Regions from separate parts of the Paraburkholderia sp. EG287B genome, predicted to be linked through region 1. Evidence: predicted binding sites of a transcription regulator. Region 1 holds the regulator's gene; each other region holds the start of a gene.
The links. The regulator LexA, encoded in region 1, represses DNA repair genes until DNA is damaged. The targets are predictions, from matches to a motif close to ACTGTATNNNNATACAGT.
Positions count from the first base shown of each region.

Region 2: a site for LexA is predicted at 5,383-5,400, ahead of AB4Y40_RS02220 (VRR-NUC domain-containing protein). Genes of this name have one in related genera too.
Region 3: a site for LexA is predicted at 7,617-7,634, ahead of imuA (translesion DNA synthesis-associated protein ImuA). Genes of this name have one in related genera too.

Region 1 covers NZ_JBFRCG010000002.1:65,713-76,092, forward strand. Annotated here, with positions in the region: gene cysT (sulfate ABC transporter permease subunit CysT) at 1-96, opposite strand, end outside; gene AB4Y40_RS03005 (sulfate ABC transporter substrate-binding protein) at 223-1,281, opposite strand; gene lexA (transcriptional repressor LexA) at 1,574-2,224, shown strand; gene AB4Y40_RS03015 (hypothetical protein) at 2,305-2,682, shown strand; gene AB4Y40_RS03020 (DUF2939 domain-containing protein) at 2,779-3,462, shown strand; gene AB4Y40_RS03025 (universal stress protein) at 3,524-3,994, opposite strand; gene nodI (nodulation factor ABC transporter ATP-binding protein NodI) at 4,315-5,229, shown strand; gene AB4Y40_RS03035 (ABC transporter permease) at 5,288-6,124, shown strand; gene AB4Y40_RS03040 (hypothetical protein) at 6,143-6,565, opposite strand; gene AB4Y40_RS03045 (permease) at 6,670-7,731, opposite strand; gene AB4Y40_RS03050 (NADP(H)-dependent aldo-keto reductase) at 7,922-8,974, opposite strand; gene AB4Y40_RS03055 (hypothetical protein) at 9,159-9,401, shown strand; gene AB4Y40_RS03060 (hypothetical protein) at 9,528-9,800, opposite strand; gene dusA (tRNA dihydrouridine(20/20a) synthase DusA) at 10,217-10,380, shown strand, end outside.
Region 2 covers NZ_JBFRCG010000001.1:492,554-502,933, forward strand. Annotated here, with positions in the region: gene AB4Y40_RS02195 (L-lactate permease) at 1-1,087, shown strand, start outside; gene bamC (outer membrane protein assembly factor BamC) at 1,188-2,426, opposite strand; gene AB4Y40_RS02205 (DUF2844 domain-containing protein) at 2,815-3,291, shown strand; gene AB4Y40_RS02210 (DUF3443 domain-containing protein) at 3,288-4,577, shown strand; gene AB4Y40_RS02215 (hypothetical protein) at 4,709-5,287, opposite strand; gene AB4Y40_RS02220 (VRR-NUC domain-containing protein) at 5,408-7,150, shown strand; gene AB4Y40_RS02225 (ATP-dependent DNA helicase) at 7,147-9,438, shown strand; gene AB4Y40_RS02230 (AAA family ATPase) at 9,512-10,380, opposite strand, start outside.
Region 3 covers NZ_JBFRCG010000002.1:345,995-356,374, forward strand. Annotated here, with positions in the region: gene cueR (Cu(I)-responsive transcriptional regulator) at 1-329, opposite strand, end outside; gene AB4Y40_RS04300 (heavy-metal-associated domain-containing protein) at 493-699, shown strand; gene AB4Y40_RS04305 (dTDP-4-dehydrorhamnose reductase family protein) at 711-1,634, shown strand; gene AB4Y40_RS04310 (error-prone DNA polymerase) at 1,645-5,127, opposite strand; gene AB4Y40_RS04315 (DNA polymerase Y family protein) at 5,162-6,766, opposite strand; gene imuA (translesion DNA synthesis-associated protein ImuA) at 6,675-7,532, opposite strand; gene AB4Y40_RS04325 (NAD(P)/FAD-dependent oxidoreductase) at 7,829-9,445, opposite strand; tRNA gene AB4Y40_RS04330 (tRNA-Pro) at 9,618-9,694, opposite strand; gene sixA (phosphohistidine phosphatase SixA) at 9,858-10,322, shown strand.

The DNA of each region.
Region 1 (10,380 bases):
AATGAGCACCACGAGGCTCAGGTAAGCCACCGTGATGCCGAGCGTCAAGCCGAAGCCAGGCAGCGCACTGGGCTTGCGCAATCGAAACGTTGTCATGCTCATCGTCCAGACATGGGTTGCGCGATTCGTGCGTTGCCAATTCGCGCCGAAAAGCGCGCCCGTAGGCGCGCTTCGTTGTTATGCGGTCACGTCGTTATGCGGACCGCGTACTGCCCGACAGCTTTACTGCGGCTGATAGATCGAATCGAACACGCCGCCATCTGCGAAATGCGTCTTCTGCGCGTTGGGCCAGCCGCCGAAGGTGTCGTCGACCGTGTAGAGCTTGAGCTTCGGAAACTTCGCCGTGAGCGCCGCCGGGACCTTGTCCGAACGCGGACGGTAGAAGTTCTTCGCGGCGATCTCCTGGCCCTCTTCGCTATAGAGGAACTGCAGGTAGGCCTCGGCCTCCTTGCGCGTGCCCTTCTTGTCGACGACCTTGTCCACCACGGCGACCGGCGGCTCAGCCAGAATGCTCACGGAGGGCACCACGATCTCGAACTTGTCCGGGCCGAACTCCTTGAGCGAGAGAAATGATTCGTTCTCCCATGCAATCAGCACATCGCCGATGCCGCGCTGCACGAAGCTCGTCGTCGCGCCGCGCGCGCCCGAATCGAGCACGCCCGCGTTCTTGTAGAGCTTCGCGACGAAGTCCTTCGCCTTCTGCTCGTTGCCGCCCGGCTGGTGCAGCGCATACGCCCACGCCGCGAGATAGTTCCAGCGCGCGCCACCCGAGGTCTTCGGATTCGGCGTGACGATCGAGACGCCCGGTTTGGTCAGATCGTCCCAGTCCTTGATGTGCTTGGGGTTGCCCTTGCGCACGAGGAACACGATGGTCGACGTGTACGGCGAGGCGTTGTCGGGCAGACGCTTTTGCCAGTCCTTCGCGACGATGCCCTTGTTGGCGAGCGCGTCGATGTCCCATGCCAGCGCGAGCGTCACGACGTCGGACTGCAGGCCGTCGAGCACCGAGCGCGCCTGTGCGCCCGAGCCGCCATGCGACTGCTTGATGGTGAGCGTTTCGCCCGTCTTCGCCTTCCACTGCTTGATGAAGGCTTCGTTGATGTCCTGGTACAGCTCGCGCGTCGGATCGTAGGAGACATTGAGCAGCGAGGTATCCGCGTGAGCGGCGATGGGCGCCATGGCCGCCATCGCCGTGACCCCGACGAGCGGCGCAACGCCGATGACCAGTTTTGCCGCCAGTGTTTTCAGCCAGCCCGCGCGCCCCGTATGTGTCGTGCCCATCTATCTGTTCTCCGTTCTCGTGTGTGCTCGTTTGCGCTCATTGGTGAGTTGCAGCTAACGATGGAGGCCAGTCTAGCGATCCGCTTACATTATTAAAAATGATGTTTTCTCATTTTTTAATACGCAAAAGTGGTAAGGGCAGAGGAAGTCGCTGCTGGAACGCGGTTTCATCCGCGCAAACACGGGAAAGCGGCCTGATGGCAACGCTCAGTCGATGAACTTCAAGTAACACTTGAAAAGTGGCGAGTACTGTATAAAAATACAGTTACCTGTTCAAACATACAGTGGCGCCATGACCAAACTCACCGCACGACAGCAGCAGGTTTTCGATCTGGTTCGCCGGGCCATCGAGCGCACGGGCTTCCCGCCCACGCGCGCCGAGATCGCGGCGGAACTCGGCTTCAGCTCGGCCAACTCCGCGGAGGAGCATCTGCGTGCGCTGGCGCGCAAGGGCGTGATCGAACTGGCTGCGGGCGCCTCGCGCGGCATCCGTCTCGTGCCGGGGCCCGACGACCTGCCGCACCAGTTCACGCTCCCGCACCCGAGCATCATGCAGCTCTCGCTGCCGCTCGTCGGCCGCGTCGCGGCGGGTAGCCCGATCCTCGCGCAGGAGCACATCTCGCAGAACTACATGTGCGACCCGGCGCTCTTCTCGAGCCGCCCCGACTACCTCCTGAAGGTGCGCGGCCTGTCCATGCGCGACGCCGGCATCCTCGACGGCGACCTGCTAGCCGTGCAGAAGAAGGCCGAAGCGAAAGACGGCCAGATCATCGTGGCGCGCCTTGGCGACGACGTCACCGTGAAGCGCCTGAAGCGCCGTCCGAACGGGCTCGAGCTGATCGCCGAGAACCCCGACTACGACAATATTTTTGTCGAGGCCGGCAGCGCGGAATTCGCGCTCGAAGGCATTGCGGTCGGCCTGATCCGCCCCACCGAATTCTAAGCAATCCGTCTGCGCGTAGTTTGCGCGCAGTTCGCGCAGAGTTTGCGCACGCACCGTCTGCGCACTACCTGGAGAGAGTCATGGAACGCCTTGCCCGCCTGCTGCCCTTCCGCCAATTCGGCCGTCTTCGCCATCTCCGTGGAATCGCCTCGTGCGCGGTCCGCGAAGTGCGCGGTTCGGCTGCCGCGCTGAGCGGCTCGCTTTTCGAAGACTCGCCAGAGATGGTGGCGGCCAGCACGGCCGACCTGCCCGTGCTGCCCTCGGCCCAGCCCGCGTTTGCGCGCGTGTCGCTCAACAGCACGCTCAACACCGAACAGCCCATGCGCCGCGCGCCCGTGCGCGTCTATCAGGGCCCGTCGCGGCTCATCCTCGTCGGTACGGTCGACGCGGTTTGCCGCGCGATCGACCGCTGCATCGCCGAACAGCACAGCGACCTGCCCGCGGCGCTCGCGAAGTAAGCAGGAACGCAGCTGAAATGTGAGAAGAGGTTACGGGCGGGATCGTTTGGCCTGGTTTGCGGTCAACACCGTGTTTAAACGATTTGCCCTATGCCGATGACGGAATCTCTCTCTACCCCGCGTAAGACCCAAGGCTGGAAAAAGCCCGTCGCGATCACGGTTGCCGTCGCAATGGTGGTTGCCGCGATCGGCTACGCCTATGCGTCGCCCTATATCGCGGTGAAGCACATGAAAGCCGCCGCCGATGCGCGTGACGCCGTCGCGCTCAACGAGTACGTCGATTACCCTGCGCTGCGCCTGAGCCTGAAACAGCAGGTGGGCGAGATGCTGCATCGGCGCGTCGAGGGGCAGCACAGCAGCAATCCGCTGCTGATCCTCGGCGCCGTGATTGGCGCGGCATTGATTAGTCCGCTCGTCGATGCCTACGCCACACCGGAAGGCGTGGCCGCCCTGCTCGATGGCATGCCGCCGACGGGCAAGCCCGGCGACCGCCCGCACGCGCCGCCGCCGGCGGAATCCGGCGCGCCATCCACGCAATCGGCGGAACCGGCGCAATCGGCACCCGCCTCTGCCTCGCCACCGGCCCCGGCGGCATCCGGCAATCCCGCGCCCGAGGCCCGGCCAGTGACCACGGCCGGCTATCGCGGCCTCAACGAGTTCGCGCTCACGTGGGACCGCGGCAGTACGGGCGAGCACTACGCCGCCATCCTGCAGCGTCACGGGCTCTTCTCGTGGAAGCTCTCGGCCGTCGAGCTCGACGAAGGCAACGTCTCGAACTGAGACAGACCGGTGGTGACAGCCGAGCCAGGCCGGCTCTCTACGAACCGGCCCGCTTGATCCGCTATGCGGCGGCTTGCTGCTGCTTTTCCTCAGCCGCCGACGAACACGCCACCAGAATGCTGCACGATACGCGGTCGAGCAGCGGCGTGTTGCCCGCGCCCATCCACCAGCGCGAGAGCCCCGTGCGGCAGCGGTGGCCCACCACCACGAGGTCGGCATTCAGCTCGTTGGCCAGATTCGCGATTTCGTCGATCGGATGACCGAACGCGAAATGCCCCTGAGCGCGCACGCCGCGCTCGGTTAGCCAGTCCACGCCTTCCTGAAGGATCTCGCGCGCCGTTTCTTCGAAGCGGCCGCAGGCCACATCGGTCAGCAGGCCGGCGCTCTGCGCAATCGTCGAACGCATGTCGACGACCGAGAGCAAATGCGTCTCGGCTTGCAGATCGAGTGCAAGATCGGCGCCGCAACGCAGTGCCTTGCGGCCTTCGCGCGAGCCGTCGTAACAGAGCAGAATTTTTTTATAGCTCGCCATGATCGCTTCTCCCCGCCCGCGTGATTTGCAGGCTGTGCGATTCTCATGATGGTGCGCCGCAATTCCACATGCAAGGGCTGGAAAACGCCAGGTGTGCATCGAAAAACGCCAGATGTGTCGCGACCGCCGCACGCATCTTGCTCAGTGCTGAATGCTTGCCGTGACATGCATTTGCCCGCGTATCGTCAAACCGCTTCGAAGCGCGGCCCGACCCGCCACGCAGCAATGCACTAAAATGGGCCGCCTTGTTTCGTGCGATTTTTCGTTCGGTACTTCGAGCGACTCGCGCGATGCCCGTTCGACTCACGTTCAACCGGTCCATGCCAGCACCCGCCATCGAATTCGAGCAGGTCATCAAACATTACGGAGACAGGGCGGTCGTCAACGGCCTGTCGTTCGACGTCGTTCCCGGCGAGTGCTTCGGACTGCTCGGCCCGAACGGCGCGGGGAAAACCACGACGCTGCGCATGCTGCTCGGCATCGTTTCGCCCGATGCGGGTCGCATCAGCCTGTGCGGCGAGCCGGTGCCGGCGCGCGCACGCCACGCCCGCCAGCGCGTGGGGGTGGTGCCGCAGTTCGACAATCTCGACCCCGACTTCACCGTGCGCGAGAACCTGCTCGTGTTCGGCCGCTACTTCGGCTTGTCTGCGCGCGAAACGCGCGACCTCGTCGCGCCGCTGCTCGAATTCGCGCGCCTCGAAAGCAAGGCCGACGCGCGCGTGGGCGAGCTCTCCGGCGGCATGCGCCGGCGTCTCACGCTCGCGCGCGCGCTCGTGAACGACCCCGACGTGCTCGTGATGGACGAGCCCACCACGGGCCTCGATCCGCAGGCGCGGCATCTGATCTGGGAGCGGCTGCGCTCGCTGCTCGCGCGCGGCAAGACGATCCTCCTCACCACGCATTTCATGGAGGAGGCCGAACGGCTTTGCAATCGCGTCTGCGTGATCGAGGAAGGCCGCAAGATCGCCGAGGGCGCACCCAAGGCGCTGATCGAATCGGAGATCGGCTGCGACGTGATCGAGGTGTACGGACCGGACCCGGTGGCGCTGCGCGACGAACTCGCGGGCGATGCGAAGCGCACGGAGATCAGCGGCGAGACGCTGTTCTGCTATGTGGACGACCCCGCGCCCGTCCATGCGAAGCTGCGCCATCGCTCCGATTTGCGCTACCTGCACCGGCCCGCGAATCTCGAAGACGTGTTCCTGCGGCTCACTGGCCGCGAGATGCAGGATTAACGGCGGCTGGATTAACGGCGGCAAGATCGACGGCGGCGTACGAATCGCCAAGGACACCATGCAGACACGCACCAACAACCCGACGCCCTCGCGCCCCGAGCATGCGAGCGTGCGCGAGCCGCGCGCCGCGCTGCCTTCGAACGCCACGCACTGGATGGCCGTGTGGCGGCGCAACTATCTGGTCTGGCGCAAGCTCGCCCTCGCGTCGATGTTCGGCAATCTCGCCGACCCGATGATCTATCTGTTCGGTCTCGGCTTCGGGCTCGGGCTGATGGTCGGGCACGTCGACGGCGTCTCGTACATCGCGTTTCTCGCGGCGGGCACGGTGTCGTCTTCGGTGATGATGTCGGCGAGCTTCGAGTCGATGTACTCGGGCTTCTCGCGCATGCACGTGCAGCGCACGTGGGAAGCGATCATGCACACGCCGCTCACGCTCGGCGACGTCGTGCTCGGCGAGGTGATGTGGGCCGCGAGCAAGTCGGTGCTCTCGGGCGTGGCGATCATGGTGGTGGCGGGCCTGCTCGGCTACGCGAGCTTTCCTTCCATGCTGCTCGCGCTGCCCGTGATCGCGCTCGCGGGCCTCGCGTTCGCGAGCTGCGCGATGATCGTCACCGCGCTCGCGCCGTCCTACGACTTCTTCATGTTTTATCAGACGCTCGTGCTCACGCCGATGCTGCTGCTCTCCGGCGTGTTCTTTCCGATCGCGCAACTGCCCGCGGCCGCACAGCACATCACGCTGATGCTGCCGCTCGCGCACGCCGTTGCGCTGATCCGCCCCGCCATGCTCGACCGGCCTGTCGAGCAGGCCGGCCTGCACCTGCTGGTGCTCGCGATCTACGTGGTGGTGCCGTTCGCGATCGCATCCGTGCTGTTTCGCCGACGCATGATGCGCTGAAACGGCACCGCGAGGCGCTCAGTCCTCGTCGTCGCCCCAGGGAATATCGACGTCCGAAATAAACGCGACCGTCGCGAACGGGCCGCCTTCCTGGCGGCCGACCTTGCCGTCGGCGCGATGCCATTCCACGCGGAACATCGTCGATTGGGTCTGGGCGAGCAAACGCACCGTGCGGATCTCTTCGGGATCCGACTCCTCCACCGGGCCATCGAGCGAAACCAGCAGCGACTGCGGCCAGAGACCGTCGGCCGGGTCGTAGATGCGATCACCGTCGGGAATCGAGGTATCCGCCTCGACGCCGATGGTGGCCGAAGCCTCGACGATCATCTTGCCGAGCGCACGCAGCACCGCCGTGGCGCGGGCCGAATTGGCCTGGCGAATGGCGAGATCGCCGCGCGTGAGCGCCTGCTCGAGTTTCGGATTGGTTTTTTGCTTTGCCATGCTGGTTTTCGGGCCGGGGCCCGCTCCGTGGCGGACGGCGAACCGCCCGCTTATTACAAGAATGCCAACGCTGAACGCATGGCGCCTGCCTCGTCCCGGCGTCCCTAGAAGCCCAGGGCCACCGCCGCGAGCCCGGCGGCAATGCCGAAGAACACCACCGTCGTGCCCACGACCGCGAGCATGCGCGGCCGGAACGAGCCCGCCAGCATCGCGAACGACGGCACGCTCACGGGCGGCAGCGTCATCAGCAGCGCACCCGCGGGTCCCACGCCCATGCCGAGCGCGAGCATCGCCTGGATGATGGGGACCTCGCCGGCCGTGGGGATCACGAACAGCATGCCGACCACGGCGAACGTGACGATCCAGCCAAGGCTGCTCGTGACTTCCGGGCCGATGTGCGGGAACAGCCACGCGCGCGCCGCGCCAAGCAACAGCACCAGCACGATGTATTCCGGCACCAGCCGCACGGCCATACGCGCAAAGATACGCGCCCAGCGCACGAAGACGTTGCCGCCCTCGGCCTGCTGCTGGGCGAGTTGCGCCAACCGATCGTCGGCGGCGCGCGATTCCTCGGGCGTCACGAGCCGGTTGCAGACCCAGCCGAGGCCGAACACCATCAGCAAGCCCAGCGTGAGACGCAGCGCACTCCATTGCCAGCCGAGCACGAAGCCCATGAACACGAGCGTGGCGGGATTGAGCACGGAGTTGCCGAGCCAGAACGCGATCGCGCCGCCCGCCGACGCATTGCGCGCGCGCAGGCCCACCACCACGGGCGCGGCGCAGCAGGTGCACATCATGCCGGGCACGGCGAGCAGGCCGCCCGCCGCCACGCTGCCGAAGCCGCGCCGGCCGAGCACGCGCGCGACCCACTGCACGGGCAGGAGCGCCTGCACGCCGGAGCCGAGCAGCAGGCCGAGCACCATGGCCTGCCAGATCGCCTTGCCGTAGGCGTAGGCGTAATCGAGCGCGGCGGAGAACGAGGGGTCGGGGGCCGTGGCCGAGCCGCCCATCAGGATCGATTTGCCGATGGAGTGGGTTTCCTCGGCCGTGAATGCGCGGTGATAGTACGGGAACCACTTCACGTAGAAGAGGCCGGCCACCGCCAGCAAAATGAAAATGGGCCAGCCGTAAGACGGGGGCGATTGCGCTGGACGTGCGCTCGTCATTGTGAAAATTCTCCGGGATTGAGCGTATGGACGGCCGCCGGGCGCCGTCACGCGAGGCGTGATGGCGCCCCGGGCGGCGCATGCTGGATCGTAGTGTATGCCTTGCGAATCGCCAACGACTTTGCTGCGTTGGCGACTCGCGCGGCGCCGCGCGGCCCGGCAAAGGACAGCGCAGTTTCCCGCTTTCCCGTTAAGGGGCCGGATTGGGCTGCTGCTCGTGCAACGCGTCGATCTGCGCGAGCAGTTCGGGAGTGAGTTTGACGTCGGCGCTGGCGATATTTTCCTTCAACTGCTCGAGCGAGGTCGCGCCGATCAGGTTGCTGGTGAGGAACGGCCGGCTGTTGACGAACGCGAGTGCGAACTGCGCGGACGTGTAGCCATGGGCGCGGGCGAGTTCCACGTAGCGCGTCGTCGCGGCCACCGATTCCGGCTTGCTGTAGCGCTTGAAGCGCTCGAACCGCGTGATGCGCGCGCCTTCCGGACGCGCCCCGCCCTCGTACTTGCCCGACAGCCAGCCGAACGCGAGCGGCGAATACGCGAGCAGGCCCACGGCTTCGCGGTGCGCGAATTCGGACAGGCCGCTTTCGAACGTGCGGTTGAGCAAGCTGTACGGATTCTGGATGCTGACAATTCGCGGCAGCCCGAGCTTTTCGGCGGCGCGCAGGAACTGCGCGACGCCCCACGGCGTTTCGTTCGACACGCCGATATGGCGGATCTTGCCCGCCTTCACGAAATCGGCGAGCACGCTGAGCGTTTCCTCGATCGGCACCGTGTACGCATCGTCGAGATACGGATACATGCTGCGGCCGAACGTCATCGTGCTGCGGTCGGGCCAGTGCAACTGATACAGGTCGACGTAATCGGTCTGCAGGCGTTTCAGGCTGCCGTCGAGCGCTTCGGTCAGATTCTTGCGGTCGAACTGGTTCTGCGGCCCGCGAATGTGCTGCGGGTTGTGCGGCTGGCGCGCCGGGCCCGCAATCTTGGTGGCGAGCACGATGCGCTCGCGCGCCGCGCGATGCTGCGCGAGCCACGTCCCGATGAAGCGCTCGGTCTGTCCCTGCGTCTCCGGGCGCGGCGGCACGGGGTACATTTCGGCGGCATCGATCAGCGTGACGCCCTGCTCGAGCGCGTAGTCGATCTGCTCGTGCGCCTCGCGCTCCGTGTTCTGCTCGCCCCACGTCATCGTGCCGAGCCCGATCAGGCTCACCTTGACGTCGGTATCGCCGAGTGTGCGGTATTCCATGGAAACGTTGTCCATCAGTTCGGTTGGGGAGCGCCGAAACTACCACGACGCGGGAAATTTTTCAGGAGTTGCAGAATACGGCCGCATTTCTGCACAAGCGGCCGCATGCACTGCGGCCGGCCGCGGCGCCGCTCGGCGACAGACGTGCCAGAATCCGCACAGGCGCCTACGAGGAGCAATCGGCATGGAAAATCGACGCAGCTACGAATACATGGGCTTCGACATGACAGCCGGCGTGGACGGCGACCACGAAGCCGGCTTCTTCGTCTCGACGCAGATCATCCAGAGCCTCACGGACGCGGAAAACGGCAACGTGCCCGTCGACGGCATCGCCGCCGGCCGCTTTCCGACCCAGGACAACGCCTTCGACGCGGCCTTCGATCGCATTCGCGAGGCGATCGACAAGCGCGTGCGCGCCGCATCCTGAGCGTCGCCCCGGGGAAAAACCAGAACGGACGCAGAAAAGCAAAAGCCGGACGTCGCAATGACATCCGGCTTTCAGGCCGCCCGACTGACGGGCGGCTCAGCAACGAATCGGAAACTTCGGCGGGACTTACTGGCCGAAGAAAACCGATTGCGGGCCCGTGGCCTTCGCGTGGCTGCCCGACTGCGAAGCCGAGCCGGCGACACCGCCGTAAGCCGTTTGGGCGCCTTGTTCCTGGACGCGTTCGGCGGCCACGGTCTGGACGCTCTGGCCACGCTGCGAAGCGGGCGCGCCGACGTCCGGACGATAGAACGGTGCCGGGCCGTAGCCGCTGGCGAACGCCGGAGCGGCAACAGAAGCGGTAGCTGCGACCAGCAGCGCTGCGATGAGTTTGGTCTTCATGGTGGACTCCAATATCAGGTTCAGTTGCGGATCGGGAAGGCGCCGCGCCTGGGAGGTCAGTGCCCACGAGCTGCGTCAACGAAACTCAGTGTATACACCTACTATCGGAAAATAATCGCGATAATCCGAATTTACTATTCTCCGTTACACAACAATCCTGTCAGGCAGTTCTGACGGGGCTGAGCGACGAACAGACCCTAAAAGCGCTCTCAAAATAATTTGCGCGACGCAGCAAATTCCCTGCGGATTACATAACGCCGTTAGGGTTTTTCGGCCGAAAATGGCTATCGGGCGCGCTTCCTGCAGAGGTATCCGGCAAATTGGCGCAGTGCGCAAAGGGTACGAAGAACGCGGCCCGTATGCGTTAAAATGCAAGGTTGTTCCACGCCAGCCGTTACTCATCGGTTTCCATCGCCATGTCCGCCAACCGTCAAGCCAGCCCCCGCCGCGTTTCCGTCGCGCCGATGATGGACTGGACCGATCGCCACTGCCGTTCGCTGCATCGCTTCATCTCCCGGCACACGTGGCTGTATACGGAGATGGTGACGACGGGCGCCCTCATCCACGGCGACGTGCCGCG
Region 2 (10,380 bases), on a different contig from region 1:
CGCGCTCGGCGTGCCGATCACCGTGCTCGGCGCAGTCACGCACCTGCCCTCCGATCTGCTCGGCCAGATGGTCGGCCGCCAGTTGCCGTTCTTCGCGTTGCTGCTGCCGTTCTATGTCATCGCGATCTACGCGGGCATGGGCGGCATGCTGCGCATCTGGCCGGTGCTGCTCGTCTCGGGCGGCAGCTTCGCCCTCACGCAGTTCGTCACCGCCAACTTCATCAACTACAGCCTCACCGACGTGCTCTCGTCGCTCGTCTCGCTGATCCTCACCATCCTGTTCCTGCGCGTGTGGAAGCCCGCGTCCGATCCGCGCTTCGCCATCAAGGTCGATCGCGCGAAGGAAGCGCGCGGCGCCGTGCCGGGCGCTCAGGGCTGGTATCCGTGGATCATCGTCGCGGCCGTCGTGATCATCTGGACCGTCGCGAAGGTCTTCACGATCGGCGAGGTGAAAGTGCCGTGGCCGGGCCTCGACAAGGCCGTCTACATCACGCTCTACAACACGCCCTATGGCGCGATCTGGGACTTCCAGCCGCTCGCCACCGGCACGGCGATTCTCGTCGCGGCGATCATCACCGCATTCGTCGTGCGCCTGAAGCCCGCCGATTTCGGCGTCGCGATCGTCGATACCTGGGTGCAGACGCGCATCGCCATCCTCACGGTCGCGACGATCGTCGGGCTCGCGTTCCTGATGAACTACTCGGGGCTCACGTATACGCTGGGTCTCGCGGTGTCGTCGGTCGGCGCGTTCTTCCCGCTCGTTTCGGCCTTCCTCGGCTGGGTCGCGGTGTTCCTCTCAGGCAGCGACACCTCGGGCAATGCGCTGTTCGGCAACCTGCAGGTGGTGGCCGCGAAACAGCTCAACCTCAACCCGATCCTGATGGCGGCGACCAACTCGTCGGGCGGCGTCATGGGCAAGATGATCTCGCCGCAGAACATCGCGACGGGCGTCGCCACTACGGACCTCAAGGGGCAGGAAGGCATTGTGTTCGCGAAGACCTTCAAGCACTCGATCCTGTTGACGGTGCTGCTCGGCATTCTCGTGTGGCTGCAGCAGAACGTGCTCACCTGGATGATTCCGCACTGAGTACGGCGCGCGGGCATGAAAAACCCGCCTGCGCGGGCAAGCGCAGGCGGGTTTTTCTTTTGCAGTCTTGAGCCAGACTACGCTGGCTCAGGCGCAATGCTTAGTGCAGTTCGTCGACCACGAGGCTCATGATCTCCTGCGCCGGGCGCGACGAGTCGATCTGGCCGCTGTCGTCCACGATCGCGACGCGCGTCTGGTTGTCGGTCACGGCGCGCACGTTGAGCTTGTACTGCTTCGCGGTCTTTTCCTTGCGGCCGTGGAAGATCTGGTTCCAGAACCCCTGCTCGTCCGAGCTGTGGTCCTTCGGATCGACGTAGCGCACGTAGTAGATGCCCTTCGTGCGGTCGCGATCGTCCACCGTGAAGTTGGCGCGATCGAGCGCGATGCCCACGCGCACCCACGCGCGGTCGTACGGCTCGCCGAGCGTGAGCTCCGACGAGGCGTACTGGCCAGACGTGCCCTGCGCGTTCGACGAGCCGCTGCCCGATTGCTGGCCCACGGCTGCGACGTTCTGCGCGGCCATGGCGGCCGCAGCGGCGTCCGGAGCCTTCGACTTCGCGTCGGTGCCCTTGCTGTTGGCCTTGGCGTCGGCTTCGGCCGCGACCTGCGCGTCGGGCACACCCGGCTTCGCGTTCGCGAGCGTCATCATGAGGCGCTTGAGGTATTCGGCTTCGAGCGCGGGATCGTTGGGTTTCGGCACCCACTTGCTGGTGTCGTTGTTGGTGCCCGAGAGCTGTTCGCTCAGACCCTTCTGGCTGATGAACACATAGGTGCCGCCAGTGGGCGACGTTTCGAGGCGCGTGCGGTACTTGTTACGCTCGGCGGTCACGTACGAGTTGCCCGTGGCCCACGAGAGCGTGTTGCGGATGAGGCCGTCGCTGATCTTCGGATGGGTTTCGTTCCAGTCCGTTTCCATCACGCCCTTGTCGCGCTGGTCGACCACGAGCAGGAAGCCCTGTTCCTGCCAGAAGCGGCGCACTTGCGCCCAGACCTGGTCGGGCGTGCGGCTGTCGATCACGAGCCAGCTCTCCGTGCCGTCACGCTGGATATGCATGCCCGGCACCTGCGGAACCACCTGGGCTTCGTCGGACTGCGGCGCGGCGGCCTGGGTCTGCTTGAGGGAAGACAGCGAGGTTTCGCCGCCCTGCGGCGCGAGCGAGCGCTGGTCGGACGCTTCGTCGAGCATGTTCGGCGGCACAGCGAGCGAGGACTGCTTCGCCTTGGCGTCACTACGGTAATCGATCTTGCCCGGCGTCGGCGAGCTGCAGCCGGCGACCAGCCCGCCCGCCATCAGAAGCGCGAGTGCGCGTGCGGCAAGACGTTGATGAAAATCACTCATGTTCGGGTAATCCCTTCGGCTACGCCACGGCCAGTTTCCGTGGATCAACCAAACATTTTACCGGTCCGGCGGCCCGCTGTGCAAAAACCACGGGGTGGCACGCGATCCAGGCCCGGTATCCGCCGCGGCGACGCGCGCCGAAACGCGAGCTCGGCTCCCCAAACCGCCCGCGCCGTAACATTCATCGACATTCGATCCGGCGCAGCCAGCCTGCTGAAAAGCCGCCAATTTCCTTTTGGATCAATGCATTAACTCCGCTCCACGCCAAAACGTTGCTTTGCGCTATGCCGCCCTTCCACTCCGGGACGCTCGCAAGAACGACCCTGGTGCTAATTTCATTTCGAAATCTCAAAAAAGAGATTCATAAAAAGCAGGACCGGAGAGCGTCATGAAAACCTGTAATCTCACCCAGGCGGGCCGCGCCGCAGCCTTCGCCTGCGCGCTCAGTTGCCTCGGCTTCACCGCCGTGCCGGCCCGCGCCGCGCTCGGCGACACCGCAGCCGTGCCAGCCGGCGCCGCCCTGCGCAGCGTCGGTGGCGGCGCCGGCCGCGTCGTCAGTTACGTCGACGACAACGGCACGACCATCAACGCCTATGTGGGCAGCGCGACCGGGACGGTCTTCGCGTACACGTGGCAGGGGCCGGCTCAGCCCAACGTGGAGGCGCTGCTGGGCCGTTACGCAGCCGACTGGCGCAGCGCCGCCGCGGCGCTTCACGCCACAGGCCGCAACGGCCTGCATGCCGCGCGCGTGGACGGCGCGCAGGTCGTGGTCGAGACGGCCGGCGGCCATATGCGCGCCTACGCGGGACGGGCATGGCTGCCCGCCGCGCTGCCCGCGGGCGTGAGCGCCGGGGATCTCCAATGAAAGCCCGCCCTCGGCGCCTCGCCCCCCACGCCCCCCACGCCCTCCTCGCGCTCCTCCCGCTTTGCGCCGCGCTCACGGCTTGCGGTGGCGGCGATGCCGGAACAGCGTCCGCGACCACAGGCGCCACGGCGCCCGCCAGCGTCCCGGGTGTCGCAAGCGCGCCGCCGACCACCGGCACGAGCGGCACCGTGCCGCAATCGACCACGCCCAATGTCGTGGCCGTCACGGTCGGCCCGACGCCCACCTCGACGCGCAACATGCTGATGACGAGCGTCACGGTCTGCGTGCCGGGCACCGCGGACTGCGCGAGCGTCGACCACGTCCAGGTCGATACCGGCTCGCAGGGCCTGCGCCTGCTCGGTTCGGCGCTGCCGGCGGGCCTCGCGCTGCCCGCCGTGCCAGCCGGCGCGGGGGCCGACATCGCCGGCGAATGCGCCGTGTTCGGCACGGGCTACACGTGGGGCGCGGTGCGCAGCGCCGACGTGAAGCTCGCGGGCGAAATCGCCGCCGCGCTGCCGATCCAGGTGATCGCCGACCCGGCCGTGCCCGCCACGGCGCCGGCCGGCTGCGCCGGCAGCGGCCTCGCGATGAACAGCGCCGCCACGCTGCGCTCGAACGGCATCCTCGGCGTAGGGCCGTTCAGCGCCGATTGCGGCGTGTCCTGCGTCAGGGCGGCAGTCACGCCGTGGTACTACGCGTGCCCCGCGAGCGGCTGCACGGCGAGCACGCAACCGCTTGCGCAACAGGTCAGCAACCCGGTGGCGGGCTTCGCCACCGACAACAACGGCGTGATCATCGACTTGCCGGCGCTGGCCGACAGCGGCGCGTCCGGGCTGCGCGGGTCGATGATCTTCGGCATCGGCACGCAGGCGAACAACGCGCTCGGCAGTGCAACCGTGCTGCGCGCGAACTCGGGCACGGGCTATGTGAAGACGACGACATCGGACGGCACCGTCTACTCGCTGAGCTATCTCGACACGGGCTCGAACGCGCTGTACTTCAACAGCCCGACGATGACGCGCTGCGGCTTCTGGTATTGCCCGAGTTCGCCTGTCAGCCTCAGCGCGACGATAGCCGGCATCGACGGCGTGGGCGCTCCCGTGACCTTCGCGGTCGCGAGCTCGACGACGCTGCTCGCCACCGGCAACTGGGCCTTCAGCAATCTCGCGGGCTACAACGGTCGCGCGTTCGGCTGGGGACTGCCGTTCTTCTTCGGGAGGCGCGTGTTCACGGCGATCGCCTCGCAGGCCACGCCAGCCGGCAGCGGACCTTTCTTCGCGTTCTGAGCGCGCCGGCGGCCGCCTACGTCTCATCAGTCACAAACGACGAAGGCCTCCTGGGAGGCCTTCATGAGCGCAGATTGCGCCAGCGACGGGTGCCGCCGCAGCCGCGCCACGGCGAGCCGCGTGCGTTCGATTTAGTCGTTCGCGGCGTTCGGGTCGGGCGTGGTCTTCGCGAGCTTCGGCGGCGCGAGCCAGCGGAACGTCGCGAGGCCCGATTCGTTGAAGGTGCACTCCGCAGCCGCCGGCGTGACCGCGGCCTTCTTGATGCCGAGCTTTGCGGCCAGCAGCGCGACCGGCGTAGTCGGCTTGCCCTCCGCCGCGCCGCCCTGGGCGACCGGAGCGGTGGGAACCGAAATCGTGCCGGGCAGCGCTGCCGCCTGCACCGTCGGCGCCGTAACCGTGGTCGCCTCGTTGGCGCCCTGCGCCGCGGTGGACGACGCTGCCGATGCGGCCGAAGCCGCCGAGGCAGACGGCGCCGATGCTGCCACGACGGCCGACGCCGCGCCGTTCTCGAGGCGCCCTTCGACCACCACGCGCGCGCCGCGATACGTCGTCGCGCTATGCGTGACTTTGAGGTCGCCGAGCGTCGTCTCGGCAAGGCGGCTACGCATCGCCTCTTCGCAAGCGCTGGTGTTGCGGTACTGCGCCGCGCATCCCGCGAGCAGGGTGACGGCGGCCGCGAGGCCGGCTAAGCATGCGTTACGTGTGTTCATCGCTCATCCGATTTTCAGGCTGCGGCAATTGTAGCGTACGGGGCGGGGAATCCCTGACGGCGCTCGCGCTCACGCGCGACCCTGCTATCATCGCCGCTGTATATCCATACAGTGCCGCGCGTGCTTCCCGACTCTCCCGATCCGTTCTACTACCTCGCCAACTTCGAGCGTGCGCTAGCGTGGCTCGACACGCGCTGCGCCGACCTGTTCGACGACGCCGAGCGCCGCTTCGCCGACGATTTCGCCCAGATGCCGCAGGCGTCGCGCGCGCTCTTCGTGCGCATGCTGATGCGCAAGGGACCCCATTTCCGCGCGAGCCGTCTCGCGTACGACGAGATCGGCTGCCCCCGCGCGGCGGCGGCACCGCTCGTCGCGGCGGGCTGGCTCGACGACGCACCCGCGCTCGATCTCGACGCGCTCGCCGCGCTGGTCACGAAAGCCGAACTGCAGACGCTCGCCCCGCGCCTCGGCATCGCGCTCGAAGCGCGCGCCACACGCTCGGCGACGCTCGAGGCGCTCGATGCACACTATGCCGCCGCACCCGAGCCGCGCGACTGGCATGCTTGGTTCCCGGCCTCGCCCGACACCGTGCTGCGGTTCGCGAGCGCCCCGCTCTGCGAGCGCCTGCGCCTGATGTTCTTCGGCAACCTGCATCAGGACTGGTCGGAGTTCGTGCTCGCCGACCTCGGCGTCTTTCGCTACGAAAGCGTGCCCTTCGATCGCGCCTCGCGCGCGTTCCAGCGCCGCGAGGACATCGACGCGTATCTGGCGCTGCGCGATTGCCGCGACGGACTCGAGAGCGGCGCGGGGACCCAGGACTTCGACGCTGCCGCTGCCATCGGCGCAACCCTCGAAGCGCTCGACACGCTGGCGCCGCGCACGCAAGCCAACGCGTGGCTGCGCGCTCGCCACGACAAGCTGCGTCACGCCGCGGGGCTCGCAGCCGAGCGCGCGGGCGAAGCCGAACTCGCGTGGCGCGCTTATCTCGACTGCGGTCATCCTGAATCGCGCTATCGCCGCGTGCGCGTGCTCGAACAGCTGAACCGCCGCGAGGAAGCGCTGGCGCTCGCGCAGACCCTTGCCGATGCGCCCGCGAACGAAGAAGAAGCGCAGCGCGCGGCACGCACACTCGGGCGTCTCGCGCGCACGCGGGCAAAGTCGAAGACGAGCGCGGAGCCGGGGTTCGCGCAGCTCGAACTCACGCTGCCCGCGGCGCCCGGCGCGCTGCGCGTCGAGGAAGCCGCCCGCATCGCGCTCGCCACGCCGCAAGCGCCCGTGTTCTATGTCGAGAACACGCTGATCAACGCGCTCTTCGGCCTGCTCTGCTGGCCCGCGCTGTTCGCGCCGCTGCCGGGCGCGTTCTTCCACCAGTTCCAGCGCGGCCCCGCCGACCTGCACGCCGCCGACTTCGTCGCACGCCGTGCCTCGCAGTTCGCAGCCTGTCTCGCCGAACTCGAAACGCATGCCTACCGCGACTCGATTCTGCGGCGCTACGCGGAAAAATCCGGCACCCAGTCACCGTTCGTCGCGTGGCCCGCGTTGAGCGACGAACTGCTCACGCTCGCCCTCGACTGCTTCCCCGCCGCCCATCTGCGCCTGTGGTTCGAGCGGCTGCTGCGCGAACCCGTTGCCAACCGTTCGGGGCTGCCCGATCTCGTGCGCTTCTGGCCGCACGAGCGGCGCTACGAACTGATCGAGGTGAAAGGCCCCGGCGACCGTTTGCAGGACAACCAGCGCCGTTGGCTTGCCTATTGCGTGCAGCACGGCATGCCGGTTTCCGTGTTACAGGTGCGCTGGCCCAACCTGCCCGACGCAGCCGACGAAACCGGCGACGGCGTCGCCCAGGCGCCGCGCGCGCCATGAGCTACACCGTCGCCGTCCGCACGCTGTGCGAGTTCACCGCGAAGCGCGGCGACCTCGACTTGCGCTTCACGCCCTCGCCCGACGCAAGCGATGGCCGCGCCGGCCACACGGCCATCGCCGCGCGACGCCCGCCCGGCTACGAGACCGAGATCGCGCTTTCCGGCACGTTCGAGTCGCTCACCGTGCGCGGCCGCGCCGACGGCTACGATCCGGCACGCCGCAGGCTCGAAGAATTCAAGACCTATCGCGGCGACCTCGATGCGATGCGCGAGAATCAGCGCGCGCTGCACTGGGCGCAGTTGCGCGTCTACGGCGCCCTCCTGTGCGACAAACTCGGTCTCGACGCGCTCGAACTCGCTTTGGTGTACTACGACATCGGTTCGGGCCGCGAGACGGCGCTCGTCGAGCAGGCGAGCGCCTCGGAATTGCGCGCCGCGTTCGAAACGCAATGCCGTCGCTTCGTTGCATGGGCCGAGCAGGAAAGCGCACACCGCGCCGCGCGCGACGCCGCGCTTGCCACACTGCGCCTGCCGCATCCGCAGTTTCGGCACGGCCAGCGCGATCTTGCCGAAGCCGTCTGGCGCGCGGCGACACAGGGGCGCTGTCTGCTCGCGCAGGCCCCCACCGGTATCGGCAAGACCATCGGCACGCTCTTTCCGCAGTTGAAGGCTTGCCCGCGCGCGGCGATCGACAAGGTCGTGTTTCTGAGCGCGAAAAGCTCAGGGCGTCAGTTGGCGCTCGATGCGCTAGCTAAGCTGACAAGCACACAAGACGAAGCAAGCGCCGATGCGCAACGAACGCACGTGCCCGTGCGCGTGCTCGAACTCGTTGCGCGCGAGAAGTCTTGCGAGCATCCCGAAGCGGCATGTCATGGCGAATCGTGCCCGCTCGCGCGCGGCTTCTACGACCGTCTGCCGGCCGCGCGTGCCGCGGCGCTCGAACGCGTGCGGCTCGATCGCGCGGCACTGCGCGAGGTGGCGAGCGAGCATGCCGTGTGCCCCTACTACCTTGGCCAGGAACTCGCGCGCTGGAGCGACGTGATCGTCGGCGACTACAACTACTGGTTCGACGTGAGCGCCATGCTGTTCATGCTCGCCGCGCACAACCAGTGGCGCGCGAGCGTGCTCGTGGACGAAGCCCACAACCTCCCCGAGCGCGCCCGCGCGATGTATTCGGCGGAACTCGTGCAAACGCGCATCGACGCCGTGCGCCGCGCCGCGAGCGCACCGCTCAAGCGCGCGCTCGCGCGCCTGCAGAAGCACTGGAACGCACAGAACGCCGTCCAGCCGGGCGCCTGGCGCGCGAGCGACACCTTGCCCGAAGGCCTCGTTGCCGCGCTCGGCGACGTGATCGCGGCGATCGGCGACCAGCTCGCCGAACCCGCGCTCGTGCGCGACCCCGAACTCGAGCGCTTCTATTTCGACGCCCTGCACTTCACGCGCATTGCCGAACGCTTCGATACGCATTCGCTCTTCGACGTCACGCCGCTGGCGCATCAGAACGCGCGCTGCCCGCGTTCCACGCTCGCCATTCGCAACATCGTGCCGGCGGATGCATTGCGCCCGCGCATCGCCACGGCACACAGCATTACGCTTTTTTCAGCGACGCTCTCGCCCACGCATTACTACAGCGACATGCTCGGCCTGCCCGCCAACACGGTGAGCATCGACATCGACACGCCGTTTCGCGCCGAGCAGCTCGACGTCCACATCGCCCGCCATATCTCGACGCGTTATAAGGACCGCGAACGTTCGCTCGAAGGGCTGGTTGAGCGCGTGGCCGCGCAATTTGCCGAACGCCCGGGCAACTATCTGTGCTTTTTCAGCAGCTACGACTATCTGCAGCAAGCCGTCGACGCGTTTGCGGCGCGCCATCCAGAGGTCGACGTCTGGATTCAGTCGCGCGCCATGGACGAGGCGGGCCAGCAGGCCTTCGTCGCACGCTTCGTGGAAGGCGGCTGCGGCATCGGTTTCGCCGTGCTGGGCGGCGCGTTCGGCGAAGGCATCGATCTGCCGGGCACGCGCCTCATCGGCACGTTCATCGCGACGCTCGGCATGCCGCAGGTGAACGCCGTGAACGAGGCGATGCGCGCACGCATGGATACGCTCTACGGCGACGGCTTCGACTACACCTACCTGATCCCTGGCCTGCGCAAGGTGGTGCAGGCCGCCGGGCGCGTGATCCGCACCGAGCACGATCGCGGCGTCGTGCACCTGCTGGACGACCGCTTCGCGCAGCCCGGCGTGCGCGCGCTGCTGCCCACATGGTGGCGTATCGCCGCCAGTTAATCTGGATTCCATATCAATCAGAAGGGAAAAAAGCTGGCGCACGTTCCGGTGCGCCAGCCGTCGCTCCACTCAATCAAGCAGGCTTCGCCTTGCCCCCGCCCTTGCCGCTCTTCTTCGGCGGCGGCGGTGGATCGCCTTCCATGTCGTCCGCGGCCATTTCGCTCGCGATTTCGTCGACCGGCGGCGTCGCCGTTTTCTTCGCCTTCTTCGCCGGCTTGTCCTCCTTCACGTCGGGCGGCACGGCGACCTTGCTGATCGTGACTTCTTCGTTCGTCTTGTCGTAGCCGATCTCGACGGTATCGCCGGACTGCAGCGCGTCGCCGAGTATCTCTTTGGCCAGACGCGTTTCCACTTCCTGGCGAATCTGCCGCTTGAGTTCGCGCGCGCCGAACTCCGGCTGATAGCCGGCCTCCACTAGATGATCGACAAGCGTCTGGCCCATATAGAGCGTGATGCCCTGCGCGGCCGCCGTGCGTGTGACGCGCTCGAGCTGGATCTGCACGATCGCGCGGATGTTGTCGCGCGAAAGCGCATGAAACACGATGATTTCATCGATGCGATTGAGGAACTCGGGCCGGAAATGGCCCTTGAGCACCTTCATGAGTTCGGCGCGGATCGTCTTGTCGTCGAGACGCGACTTCTCGGGGCGCTCGAGGTTGTCCATGATGATCGACGCGCCGAGGTTGCTCGTCGCGATCAGGATCGTGTTGCTGAAATCGACCACGCGACCTTTGCCGTCGGTTAACCGCCCGTCGTCGAACACCTGCAGCAGCACGTTGTAGACGTCGGCGTGCGCCTTCTCGATCTCGTCGAGCAGAATCACGCTGTACGGGCGGCGCCGCACGCGCTCGGTAAGCTGGCCGCCCTCGTCGTAGCCCACGTAGCCCGGCGGCGCGCCGATGAGCCGCGCCACCGCATGACGCTCCATATACTCGCTCATGT
Region 3 (10,380 bases), 280 kb from region 1:
GAGGCCAGGTGGGCGAGCGTGTCGCGCATCTGGGACAGTTCGGCGATGCGCTGGTCGAGTTCGGCGACGTGTTCGAGCGCGATCGACTTGACCTCGGCGCTCGCGCGGGAGCGGTCGTGCCAGAGCGCCAGCAGGCGCCGGATGTCGTCCACGAGAAAGCCCATCCGGCGCGCCTGGCGGATGAAGCGCAGCGAATGCACTTCCTCCGCCCCGTATACCCGGTAGCCGGACTCCGTGCGCCCCTTGGGCGCCAGCAGCCCGACGCTTTCGTAGTACCGGATCATTTTTGCCGTCACGCCCGATTCGCGCGCCGCTTCGCCGATGTTCACGCCGTTCTCCCGCTGTCTGGCCGATCGTTTGATCAATGCTCTGATCGTACACCTTCCCACAATGGGAAGGTCCAGTGCGACGTCCGGTCCCCGCTGGCATAATCCGCCGGCGGCCTCATATCGGGTAGTAACCAGCCTCAATCTCTGAAAAAAGGAACACACGATGATCCAGTTCAACGTCGAAGGCATGAGCTGCCAGCACTGCGTAGGCGCCGTCACGCGCGCGATCCACGAACACGACGCGCAAGCCCGGGTCGAGATCGATCTGGCCGCCGGCCGCGTGAAGGTCGAGTCGAGCCAGAGCGCCGAAGTCCTGAAGTCGGCGATCGACGAAGCCGGCTACACCGTCGTCGGCACGGCCAGCGTCTGACGGACCGGGCCATGTTCAAGGTTGCCGTGATCGGCGCGTCTGGCCTGCTTGGGCGCGCCGTGGTGCGCGAACTGGCCGCCGAGACCGCCTGGCAAGTCGTGCCGACCGCGTTTCGGCACGGCGGCCCGCAGCAGACCGTGCTCGATGTGCGCGACGCGCAGGCCGTGAACGCGTTCGTCGAGCGCGAGGCGCCCGACGCGATCGTGCTGGCCGCCGCCGAGCGCCGCCCCGACGTGTGCGAGCACGATCCGGCGGCGGCGCGCGCGCTCAACGTCGATGCGGTGCGCAGCGTCGCCGCGGCGGCGCGGCAGCGCGGCGCATGGGTGCTGTCGATCTCCACCGACTACGTCTTCGACGGGACGCAACCGCCCTACCGCGCCGGCGACACGCCGAATCCGCTCAACGCCTATGGCCACAGCAAGCTCGAAGGCGAGCGGGCCTTGCTCGAAACCAGCGACAACGCCCTCGTGCTGCGCCTGCCCTTGCTGTACGGGCCGATCGTCGGCTGGCACGAATCCGCGGTCACGAGCCTCGTGCCGGCCATCGTCGCTTCGGCAGAGCCCGGCGCGCAGGCGGCGCCGATGGACGCGTGGGCCACGCGCTACCCCACTTTCACGCCCGACGTGGCGTTCGCGATCCGCGAACTGTTGCTGCGCTGTGCGGACGGCAACGCGGTGCGCGGGGTCGCGCAGTGGTCCGGCGACGAGCCGATGACGAAGTACGACATCGCCCAACGGATCGCGCAGGCACTTGGCATTGAGGCGCGTCTGCTCGCACAGCCGACGCCCACCGACGCCACCCCGCGCCCGCGCGACTGTCATCTCGATTCGAGCCGCCTCGAAACGCTGGGGATGGGCCGCCGCACGCCGTTCGACGTGGCGATTCGCGCCGTGCTCGACGCTTTCATGGGAGACGGCGGGCAGCGCAACGCGTAGCGGCGCAAACTCAGTGAAAATTGCGGCTCTCCGTGGCGAGCCGCCCGAGTAGCCGGCTGTGATCCTCCAGCCGGTGCGCCACGAGGTGCACGACCTCGCCCTCGCGCTGCACCACGCCCGCCACCGCCAGCAGCGAAGACCCTAGCAGTTCCTTGCGCTGCGACTCGACGAGCGACGCGTGCACGATCACGTTGACGCTGCCGGTCTCGTCCTCGAGCGACACGAAGATCGTGCCGTTCGCCGTGCCCGGCCGCTGCCGCACCGTCACGATCCCGCACACGCGCGCGAGCATGCCGTGCCGGCAATGCGCCAGCTGCTCCGCCGTGCGAAAGCGCTGCTTCGCGAGGCCGTGACGCAGCAGCTCGAGCGGATGGCGATTGAGCGTGAGACGCAGGCTCGCATAATCGGCGACGATTTCCGCACCTTCGGAAGCGCGCGGCAACGCAAGCGGCGCCTCGGCAACGGGCGCATCGCGCAACAGCGCGGGCACCGCGTGCTGCGCGGTCACGGCCCACCACGCCTCGCGTCGGTGGCCCGCGATGCTCGCGAGCGCGTTCGACGCCGCCAGCGCCTCCAGTTCGCGCCGCGTGAGCGCCGCACGGCGCGCGAGATCGTCGACGTCGGCGAACGGTGCGCGCTCGCGCGCCGCCATCACACGCCGCGCGGCATCTTCGGAAAAGCCCTTGATGAGACTGAAGCCGAGCCGCACGGCCGGCCCGCCGCGTCCATAGCGGCGCGGCGCAAGCGCAATGCGCGAGCGCACGACGCGCTCGAGGCCGTCCATGAACCTGTGCCGCCGGCCGCCGCGCTTGAGCGTGCCCCTGCGCATCAACGCGGCCGCGCCCAGCAGCGCGCGATGACGCAGCCCCTCGGCGGTGCGCGCGCGAACCGCCTCGTCATCGAGCCGCTCGCCGGGTGCGTTGCGACGCTCCAGCACCGACGCCCAGTCGCTCAACGCGATATCGGGCGCGCGCACCGGCACGCCGTGACGCTTCGCATCCTGCACGAGCTGGGAAGGCGAATAGAAACCGAGCGGCTGGCTATTCAGCAGTCCTGCCAGGAATGCGGCGGGCTCGTAACGCTTGAGCCACGAACTCGTGTAGACGAGCAGCGCGAAACTCGCCGCATGGCTTTCCGGAAAGCCGTAGTCGCCGAAACCCTCGATCTGCTTGCAGATGCGCTCGGCAAATTCCAGCGTGTAGCCCTTCTTGAGCATGCGTTTCGTGAGATCGGCCTGATACGGTCGCAGATCTCCATCGCGCCGCCATGCGGCCATCGCGCGGCGCAGCTTGTCGGCTTCCTCGCCGGTGTAGTCCGCGGCGACCATCGCGAGATGCATCACCTGCTCCTGGAAGATCGGCACGCCGAGCGTGCGTTCGAGCACCGGGCGCAATTCCTCCTTCGCATATTCCACCGCCTCGTCGCCGTGCCGGCGCTTGAGGTACGGATGCACCATGTCGCCCTGGATCGGCCCCGGCCGCACGATCGCCACCTGGATCACGAGGTCGTAGTACGTGCGCGGCCGCAAACGCGGCAACATGCTCTGCTGCGCGCGCGACTCGATCTGGAACACGCCGACCGTATCGGCCCTGGCGCACATGCGATACACCGCCGGGTCCTCGACCGGAATGTCCTGCACGCGCATCTCGGCCATCCCGCGCCTTTGCGCCACGAATTCGAGCGAGCGCCGGATCGCCGAGAGCATGCCGAGCGCGAGCACGTCCACTTTCAACAGCCGCAGCGCGTCGATATCGTCCTTGTCCCACTCGATCACGTAGCGGTCCTTCATCGCCGCGTTTTCGATCGGCACGAGGCGCGAAAGCTTGTCGCGCGCGATCACGAAACCGCCCACGTGCTGCGAGAGATGGCGCGGAAAACCGCGCAGCTCGCGCGTGAGGCGGATGAGCTGTTGCGTGACGTGCGAGTCGGGCGAAAAGCCCGCTTCCTCCAGATGGCGCGCGATCGAATCGGGGCCGTCCCACCACTGATGCGCGCCTGAGAGCTTTTCGACGAGCGCGCTGTCGAGGCCGAGCGCCTTGCCCACATCGCGCAACGCGCTGCGCGAACGATAGGTGATGAGCGTCGCGGCCAGCGCGGCGCGGCGCGTGCCGTACTTGCGGTAGATGTACTGAATGACCTCTTCGCGACGCTGATGCTCGAAGTCGACGTCGATGTCGGGCGGCTCGTTGCGCGCCCGCGAGAGAAAACGCGCCACGAGCATGTTCATGCGCACGGGGTCGATCTCCGTGATCTTCAGGCAGTAGCACACCACCGAGTTCGCCGCCGAGCCGCGCCCCTGGCACAGGATCTTCTGATCGCGCGCGAAGCGGACGATGTCGTGCACCGTGAGGAAGTACTTCTCGTACTTCAGCTCGTCGATGAGCCCGAGTTCCTGTTCGATCTGATCGCGGCGCTTGTCGTTCAGGCCGTCGGGCCAGCGCTCCAGTGCGCCCTTCATCACGAGCTTGCGCAGCCACGACTGCGGCGTCTCGCCGGGCGGCACCAGTTCCTCGGGATATTCGTAGGCCAGCTCGCCGAGCGAAAACGTGCAGCGGCGCGCGACGTCGAGCGTCGCGTCGAGCGCCTCGCGCGGATAAATCGCGCCAAGCCGCACGCGCGAGCGCAGATGCCGCTCCGCATTCGCCTCCAGCGCGCGCCCGCACGACGCGAGCGGCTTGCCGATCCGGATCGCGCTCAGCGTATCCTGCAACGGCTTGCGCGAACGGGCGTGCATCAGCACGCCGCCCGCCGCGACGAGCGGCAGGCCGCTCTCCTGCGAGACGTGGCGCAGCACTTCGATCTGCGTGTCGTCGCCGCCGGTTTGCCAGAGTTCGAGCGCGAGCCAGGCGCGCTCGGCCGCGAAGCCCGCGAGCCAGTGCGCGGCGCGCAGCGTTTGCGCGAGCGTGGCCGCGCGCTGCGGCACGAGCAGCAACACGCACTCGCGCAAGTGCTTCAGATGCTCGAAGCCCGGCTCGGGCTCGGTGAAATCGGCGGGATGCACGCGATAGCTGCCCTTTGCCGCCCGCGAGCGCGCCAGCGTGATCAGCTCGCAGAGATTGCCGTAGCCTTCGCGGGTCGTTGCGAGCGCAACGATCGTGCAGAACGGCGCGCCATGTTCGTCGACGAGATTCAGCTCGCTGCCGATCAGCAGGTGCAGCGACGGCTCGAACGGGCCCAGGGCCGCGGCGGCGGCATGGCCGCCGCATTCGCGGGCCTCGCGCACGGCTTCGTCATACGCCTTCTTGCGCGCCTCGTCGTATTCGTTGAGCGCGCTCCAGGCGCGCACGACGCCCGCGAACGAGCATTCGTCGGTGATCGCGAGCGCGCGGTAGCCGTGGCGGATCGCCTGCTCGACCATCTCGCCCGGGCGCGACGCGCCGTGCAGGAAGGTGAAATTGGTCAGGCAGTGCAGCTCGGCGTAGTCAGGCAGCTGCGCGGCCCACTGCGCCGGCAGTTGTGGAGGCGACGACGCGCCCGTCCCGCTGATCGACATGATTCCTGAAACCCGAAAGAACGACGAATAAACGCTAGCCGAACAGCCCTTGCAGATACCACTGGCCGCCAATGCGCTCGCGATACAGCCAGAACATGCGGCCCTGGTCGTCGGCGGCGACGTAATAGTCGCGCCCGACGCCCTCGCCGTCCCACCAGCCGGACTCGATGCGCTCGGTACGCGTGAGCGTCTTCAGCGGCCGTCGATAAACGGGCCGGTCGCCGCGTGTCGCGAGCTTGAGCGGCTTTTCGAGCAGCCACGCCGGACGCGGCTGGGTCGGCAGCGGCACCTCGGGCAGATCGAAGGCGCTTTGCACGGGCGCGCTCGCGCCGGCCTCCTGCTGCGGCTTGCCTGCCTTGCGCGGCTTGCGCGTACGCTTCGCGCCGCTCTCGCGGTAAGGCCGCGCCGACATCGCCAGTTCGGGCCGGTGATCGTCCTCGACGAAAAGCTGCAGCACGTTCTGCTCACCGAGCCGCGCGCCGATGCGCTCGAAGAGCTGCCCGAGCGACGCCTCGGCGGCCTCGGCCATCGGAAAGAGCGTGTCGGTGGGCGCCGCGTATGCGCTCACCTGCGAGGCGACGAGCGCAAGGCCGATCACGGGCGCGGCAAGCTCGGTCTGATTCAGGCGCTCGCGAAGCAGCCACAGCAGATGCTCGGCGTCGCGCGAAGGCGACGCCCAGGCGATCGTGAGCGTCGAGGTGCGCGGCGCGTGACGCGAAGCCAGCTCGTGCTCCAGACGCAGCTCGAAGCCGCTCAACGCCGCGTGCTGCGCAGCCAGCCAGCCGGCCAGCTGCATCACGAGCCGGCGCGCGGCAAAGAGCAGCGCCTCGGCGCTCTCCACGCGCGCCTGCAATTCGAGCGACGCGTGAAACGACGGCGGCGCGGCAAACCAGACGCGCGGATCGGGCGCCTCGCCGCGCGCCCGCGCGAGCCAGCCGAGCACGCCGTCGCCGAAACGCCGCACGATGCCGTCGCGCGGCAGCCGCCGCAAGTCGCCGAGCGTCGCGCAGCCGATCTGCGTGAGCGCGTGGTCGTGCTGCGCGGCGAACGGCGCAAGCGTGACCGGCAGCGAATCGAGCACGCGCGCGAGCGTCGTTTCCTTGAGCACATGCCAGCGGCGCGACGAACGCGTGACGTGCGCCTGCGCGAGCGTCCACGCCCCCCACGCCGTGGGCGCGCACGCCATGCGCGCGGTGTGCCCGCAGCCGGCCACCGTCGCCGCAACCCTCCCGAGCAGCGCACGCACGCCGCCGAACAGACGCAAGCCCGAACCGACTTCGAGCAACAGCGTGTGCGACTGCGCGAACGACACCTTGGGCGTATAGGCGAGCAACGCGAGCGCGAGCGCCTCGAACGCGCGGGTCTCGCGCGCCGGATCGGCTTCGAGCAGCACGAGCCCCGGCGCGAGCGCGAGCGCATGCGAGCGCGTGTTGCCGGGCTCGACGCCGGCGCGCAGCGCGTCGAGATCGGCGCTCAGGATGCGCGTGTGGTCGGCGAGCGCGTAGCAGCGCGGCGCGCTGGCGACATCGGCATCGGCATCGACGCTTTCAGGCGGAAGCGGCGTTGACGGCGCCGGCGGCATCAGAGGTCTGACGGCCTCCAGCGGCAACAACGGCAAGGTGACGGCGATCCACAGCATGATTGACCCCGGGCCACGGCATGACGACGGAAGCTGCGTCCGGCTGGGGCAGCACCGCGTCCTGCAGCGGCAATGTAATGACGAGTGGCTGGGCGGGCGGCGGCCCGCGGCGCTTGAAAATATCGACGGAGAGCGCGGCGAGCTGCATCCATTGCCGGCGGTTCAGGTTCGCGTCGTCGGGCGGCGGCACCGGCGAGCAGGTCATGCGCAGCGGCGCCGGCGACGACTGGTTGCGCGCGGCGAGCGGCCGCACGAGAAACGCGAGCGCCTGCGAATCCTGGGCGGCGACCTGCAGACGGCGCACGGCGTCGGCGCGCGCCTTCGTCTGCCAGAGCAGCACGGCGCCCATGCCTTCCTGCTTGAGCGCCTGCTCGGCCACCCACGCGGCCTCGTCTTCGGCCGCGCGCACCCAGATCACGCGCTCGAGCGCGAGCCCCCATGCCTTGAGCGCGCAGGCGTAGGGGCGCCACGGCGGCGCGACGAGCAGCACGTGCCGGCCCGCCTGCGCGGTGAGCGCGCGCAACGCCGGCGCGACGAGCCGCATCTCGCCCACGCCGCCCTGCTCGACGAGCAGCTCGGTCAGGCTGCCCGAGGGCCAGCCGGCGCCGGGGAGCTGGGCGTCGAGCGTCGCGTGGCCGCTCGGCACCGTGCGCTCGCTGGCGCGCGCGAGCTGATCGCCTTGCCACACGCGGCTTTGCAGCCGGGGGGGCAAGTGCGCGGCGAGTTGCGCTGTAGTCTGCGCAGTGATCTGGGCTGCTGCTGCCATGGTTCGTGGCCTGATTGATGGGAACGCTCCGCCCTGCCCGGCAAGAAATGGGGCATCGGCAGGAAGGAGGTCGACTCGCCTCCACCTGTATATTTATACAGTATTTTGAGAGATTGGAGGAGGCGGAAATTGGGGGAGGGTCATTTTGCGATCCATTGCAAAATGCTGATCCAGGCGCTTGCGCGATGGATCGGCCGCCGGACGTCGCGCTGACGTCCGGGGCAAACGCCGCTTCTTAGTATTCGCCGCCAGCCCGATGCGGGCGACTGCGATAAACGGCGCGGAGCTTGTTGCTATCAGGACGCCGACGTCAGATCGAGCGCCACGGCTTGCGCAACCTCGATGCCGTCGATGGCCGCCGAGTAGATGCCACCGGCATACCCGGCGCCTTCGCCGGCCGGATACAGACCTACGACGTTCATGCTCTGGTAATTGTCCTTGCGACGAATGCGCAGCGGCGACGACGTGCGCGTCTCCACGCCGGTGAGCACGGCGTCGTGCATCGCGAAGCCTGCGATCTTCCTGTCGATCTGAGGCAGGGCTTCGCGGATGGCTTCGATCACGTAGTCGGGCAGCGCGGTGCTGAGATCGGTCGGGTGCACACCCGGCTTGTAAGACGGCACCACGGAGCCGAGCGACGTCGACGGCCGGCCGGCGATAAAGTCGCCGACCAGCTGGCCCGGCGCCTGGTAATTGCCGCCGCCGAGTTCGAACGCCCGCTCTTCCCACTTGCGCTGGAAGGCGATGCCCGCGAGCGGACCGCCCGGATAGTCCTCCGGCGTGATGCCGACGACGATGCCCGCGTTCGCGTTGCGCTCGGCCCGCGAATACTGGCTCATGCCGTTGGTGACCACGCGGCCGGGTTCGGAGGTCGCCGCGACCACCGTGCCGCCGGGGCACATGCAGAAGCTATAGACCGCCCGTCCATTGTTGGCGTGATGCACCACCTTGTAGTCGGCCGCGCCGAGTTGCTTGTGGCCCGCAAACTTGCCGAAACGGCTGCGATCGATCAGCCCCTGCGGATGCTCGATCCGAAAGCCCAGCGAAAACGGCTTGGCTTCCATGAACACACCGCGATCGTGCAGCATCTGGAAGGTGTCGCGGGCGCTGTGGCCCACGGCCAGCACGACGTGGTCGCACGGCAGCGTCTCGCCGTTCGAAAGCTTGAGCGCGCGCACCTTGCCCTGCTCGATTTCGATGTCTTCGACGCGGGTTTCGAAGCGCACTTCACCGCCCAGTTCGTGGATGGTGGCGCGCATTTTCTCCACCATGCTCACGAGACGGAACGTGCCGATGTGCGGCCGGCTCAGATACAGGATGTCTTCCGGCGCGCCGGCCTTGACGAATTCCTCGAGCACCTTGCGGCCGTAGTGGTGCGGATCCTTGATCTGGCTGTACAGCTTGCCGTCGGAAAACGTCCCGGCCCCGCCTTCGCCGAACTGCACGTTGGATTCGGGGTTGAGCACGGACTTGCGCCACAGCCCGAAGGTGTCCTTGGTGCGCTCGCGCACGGCCTTGCCGCGTTCGAGGATGATGGGACGAAAACCCATCTGCGCGAGGATCAGTCCCGCGAACAGGCCGCACGGCCCCATGCCGATCACCACCGGACGCGCACGCGTCGAGTGCTCGGGCGCCCTGGCGACAAAGCGGTAGGTCATGTCCGGCGTCACCCCGCAATGCGGCTTGCCGGCGATCCGCTTGAGCGCGGCCGCTTCGTCCTTGACTTCGACGTCGACGATATAGGTCAGCTTGATATCCGAGCGCTTGCGTGCGTCGTGCGCACGGCGGAACACGGTGTAACGCACGAGCGCATCCGCCCCTACGCCGAGTTCCGCGAGGCGGCCCCGAATCGCGGCGTCAAGTTCGCTTTCGGCGTGGTCGAGGGGGAGTTTGACTTCGGATAAACGTAACATGGCTGCCAGGGTGCGATCGCCACGGGAGTTGTGGCCGATCCGTATTTTATAAGCTCGGCGGCTTTTCAAAGGGAACGCAAGCCGTACGACGAGACGCGAGCGCGTTTGACCCAACATGGGACAAAAAGAAAAAGGGGCTACAGGCCAATGGCGTGTAACCCCTCGGTATTGCTGGTCGGAGCGATAGGATTCGAACCTACGACCCTCTGATCCCAAATCAGATGCGCTACCAGGCTGCGCTACGCTCCGACGAATCAGCGATTGTATCGGCACTGATGCCACGCCGTCAAATCTTCGGGATCCATAGCGACGAAAAGCGATCCACATCACGCGCTTGCCGCACACCGGCCTGGCGTGCACCATGACAGGACACGCCGTACGTGCACCCCATACCGCCAAAAAAGGAGACGCCATGCACCTCATCCTCTGGCGCCACGCCGAAGCCGAAGACATCGCCGCCAGCGACCTCTCCCGCCAGCTCACCACGCGCGGGCGCAAGCAGGCGCAGAACGTCGCGCGCTGGCTGCGCGCACGCCTGCCCGACGACGCCGTGATCCTCGCCAGCCCCGCCGCACGCACCATCCAGACTGCCGAGGCGCTCACCGATCAATATCGCGTCGTGCGCGAACTCGCACCCGATGCGAGCGTCGAGCAGGTCCTCACCGCCGTCGGCTGGCCCGAGGGCCTCGCATCCACGGTCGTCGTGGTCGGCCATCAGCCCACGCTCGGCGAGGTCGCGGCGCGGCTGCTCTCGGGCGGCGCCGATTCGCGCAGCTGGGCCGTGAAGAAGGCCGGCGTGCTCTGGCTTGCGAGCCGCGAGCGCAGCGGCGGCGACCAGGCCGTCCTGCACGCGGCCATCACGCCCGATCTCGTCTAGCCATCCAACCCGCCTGCGCCTGCCCACCGGGCCGCCTGTACGCGGCCCCTACAACGAT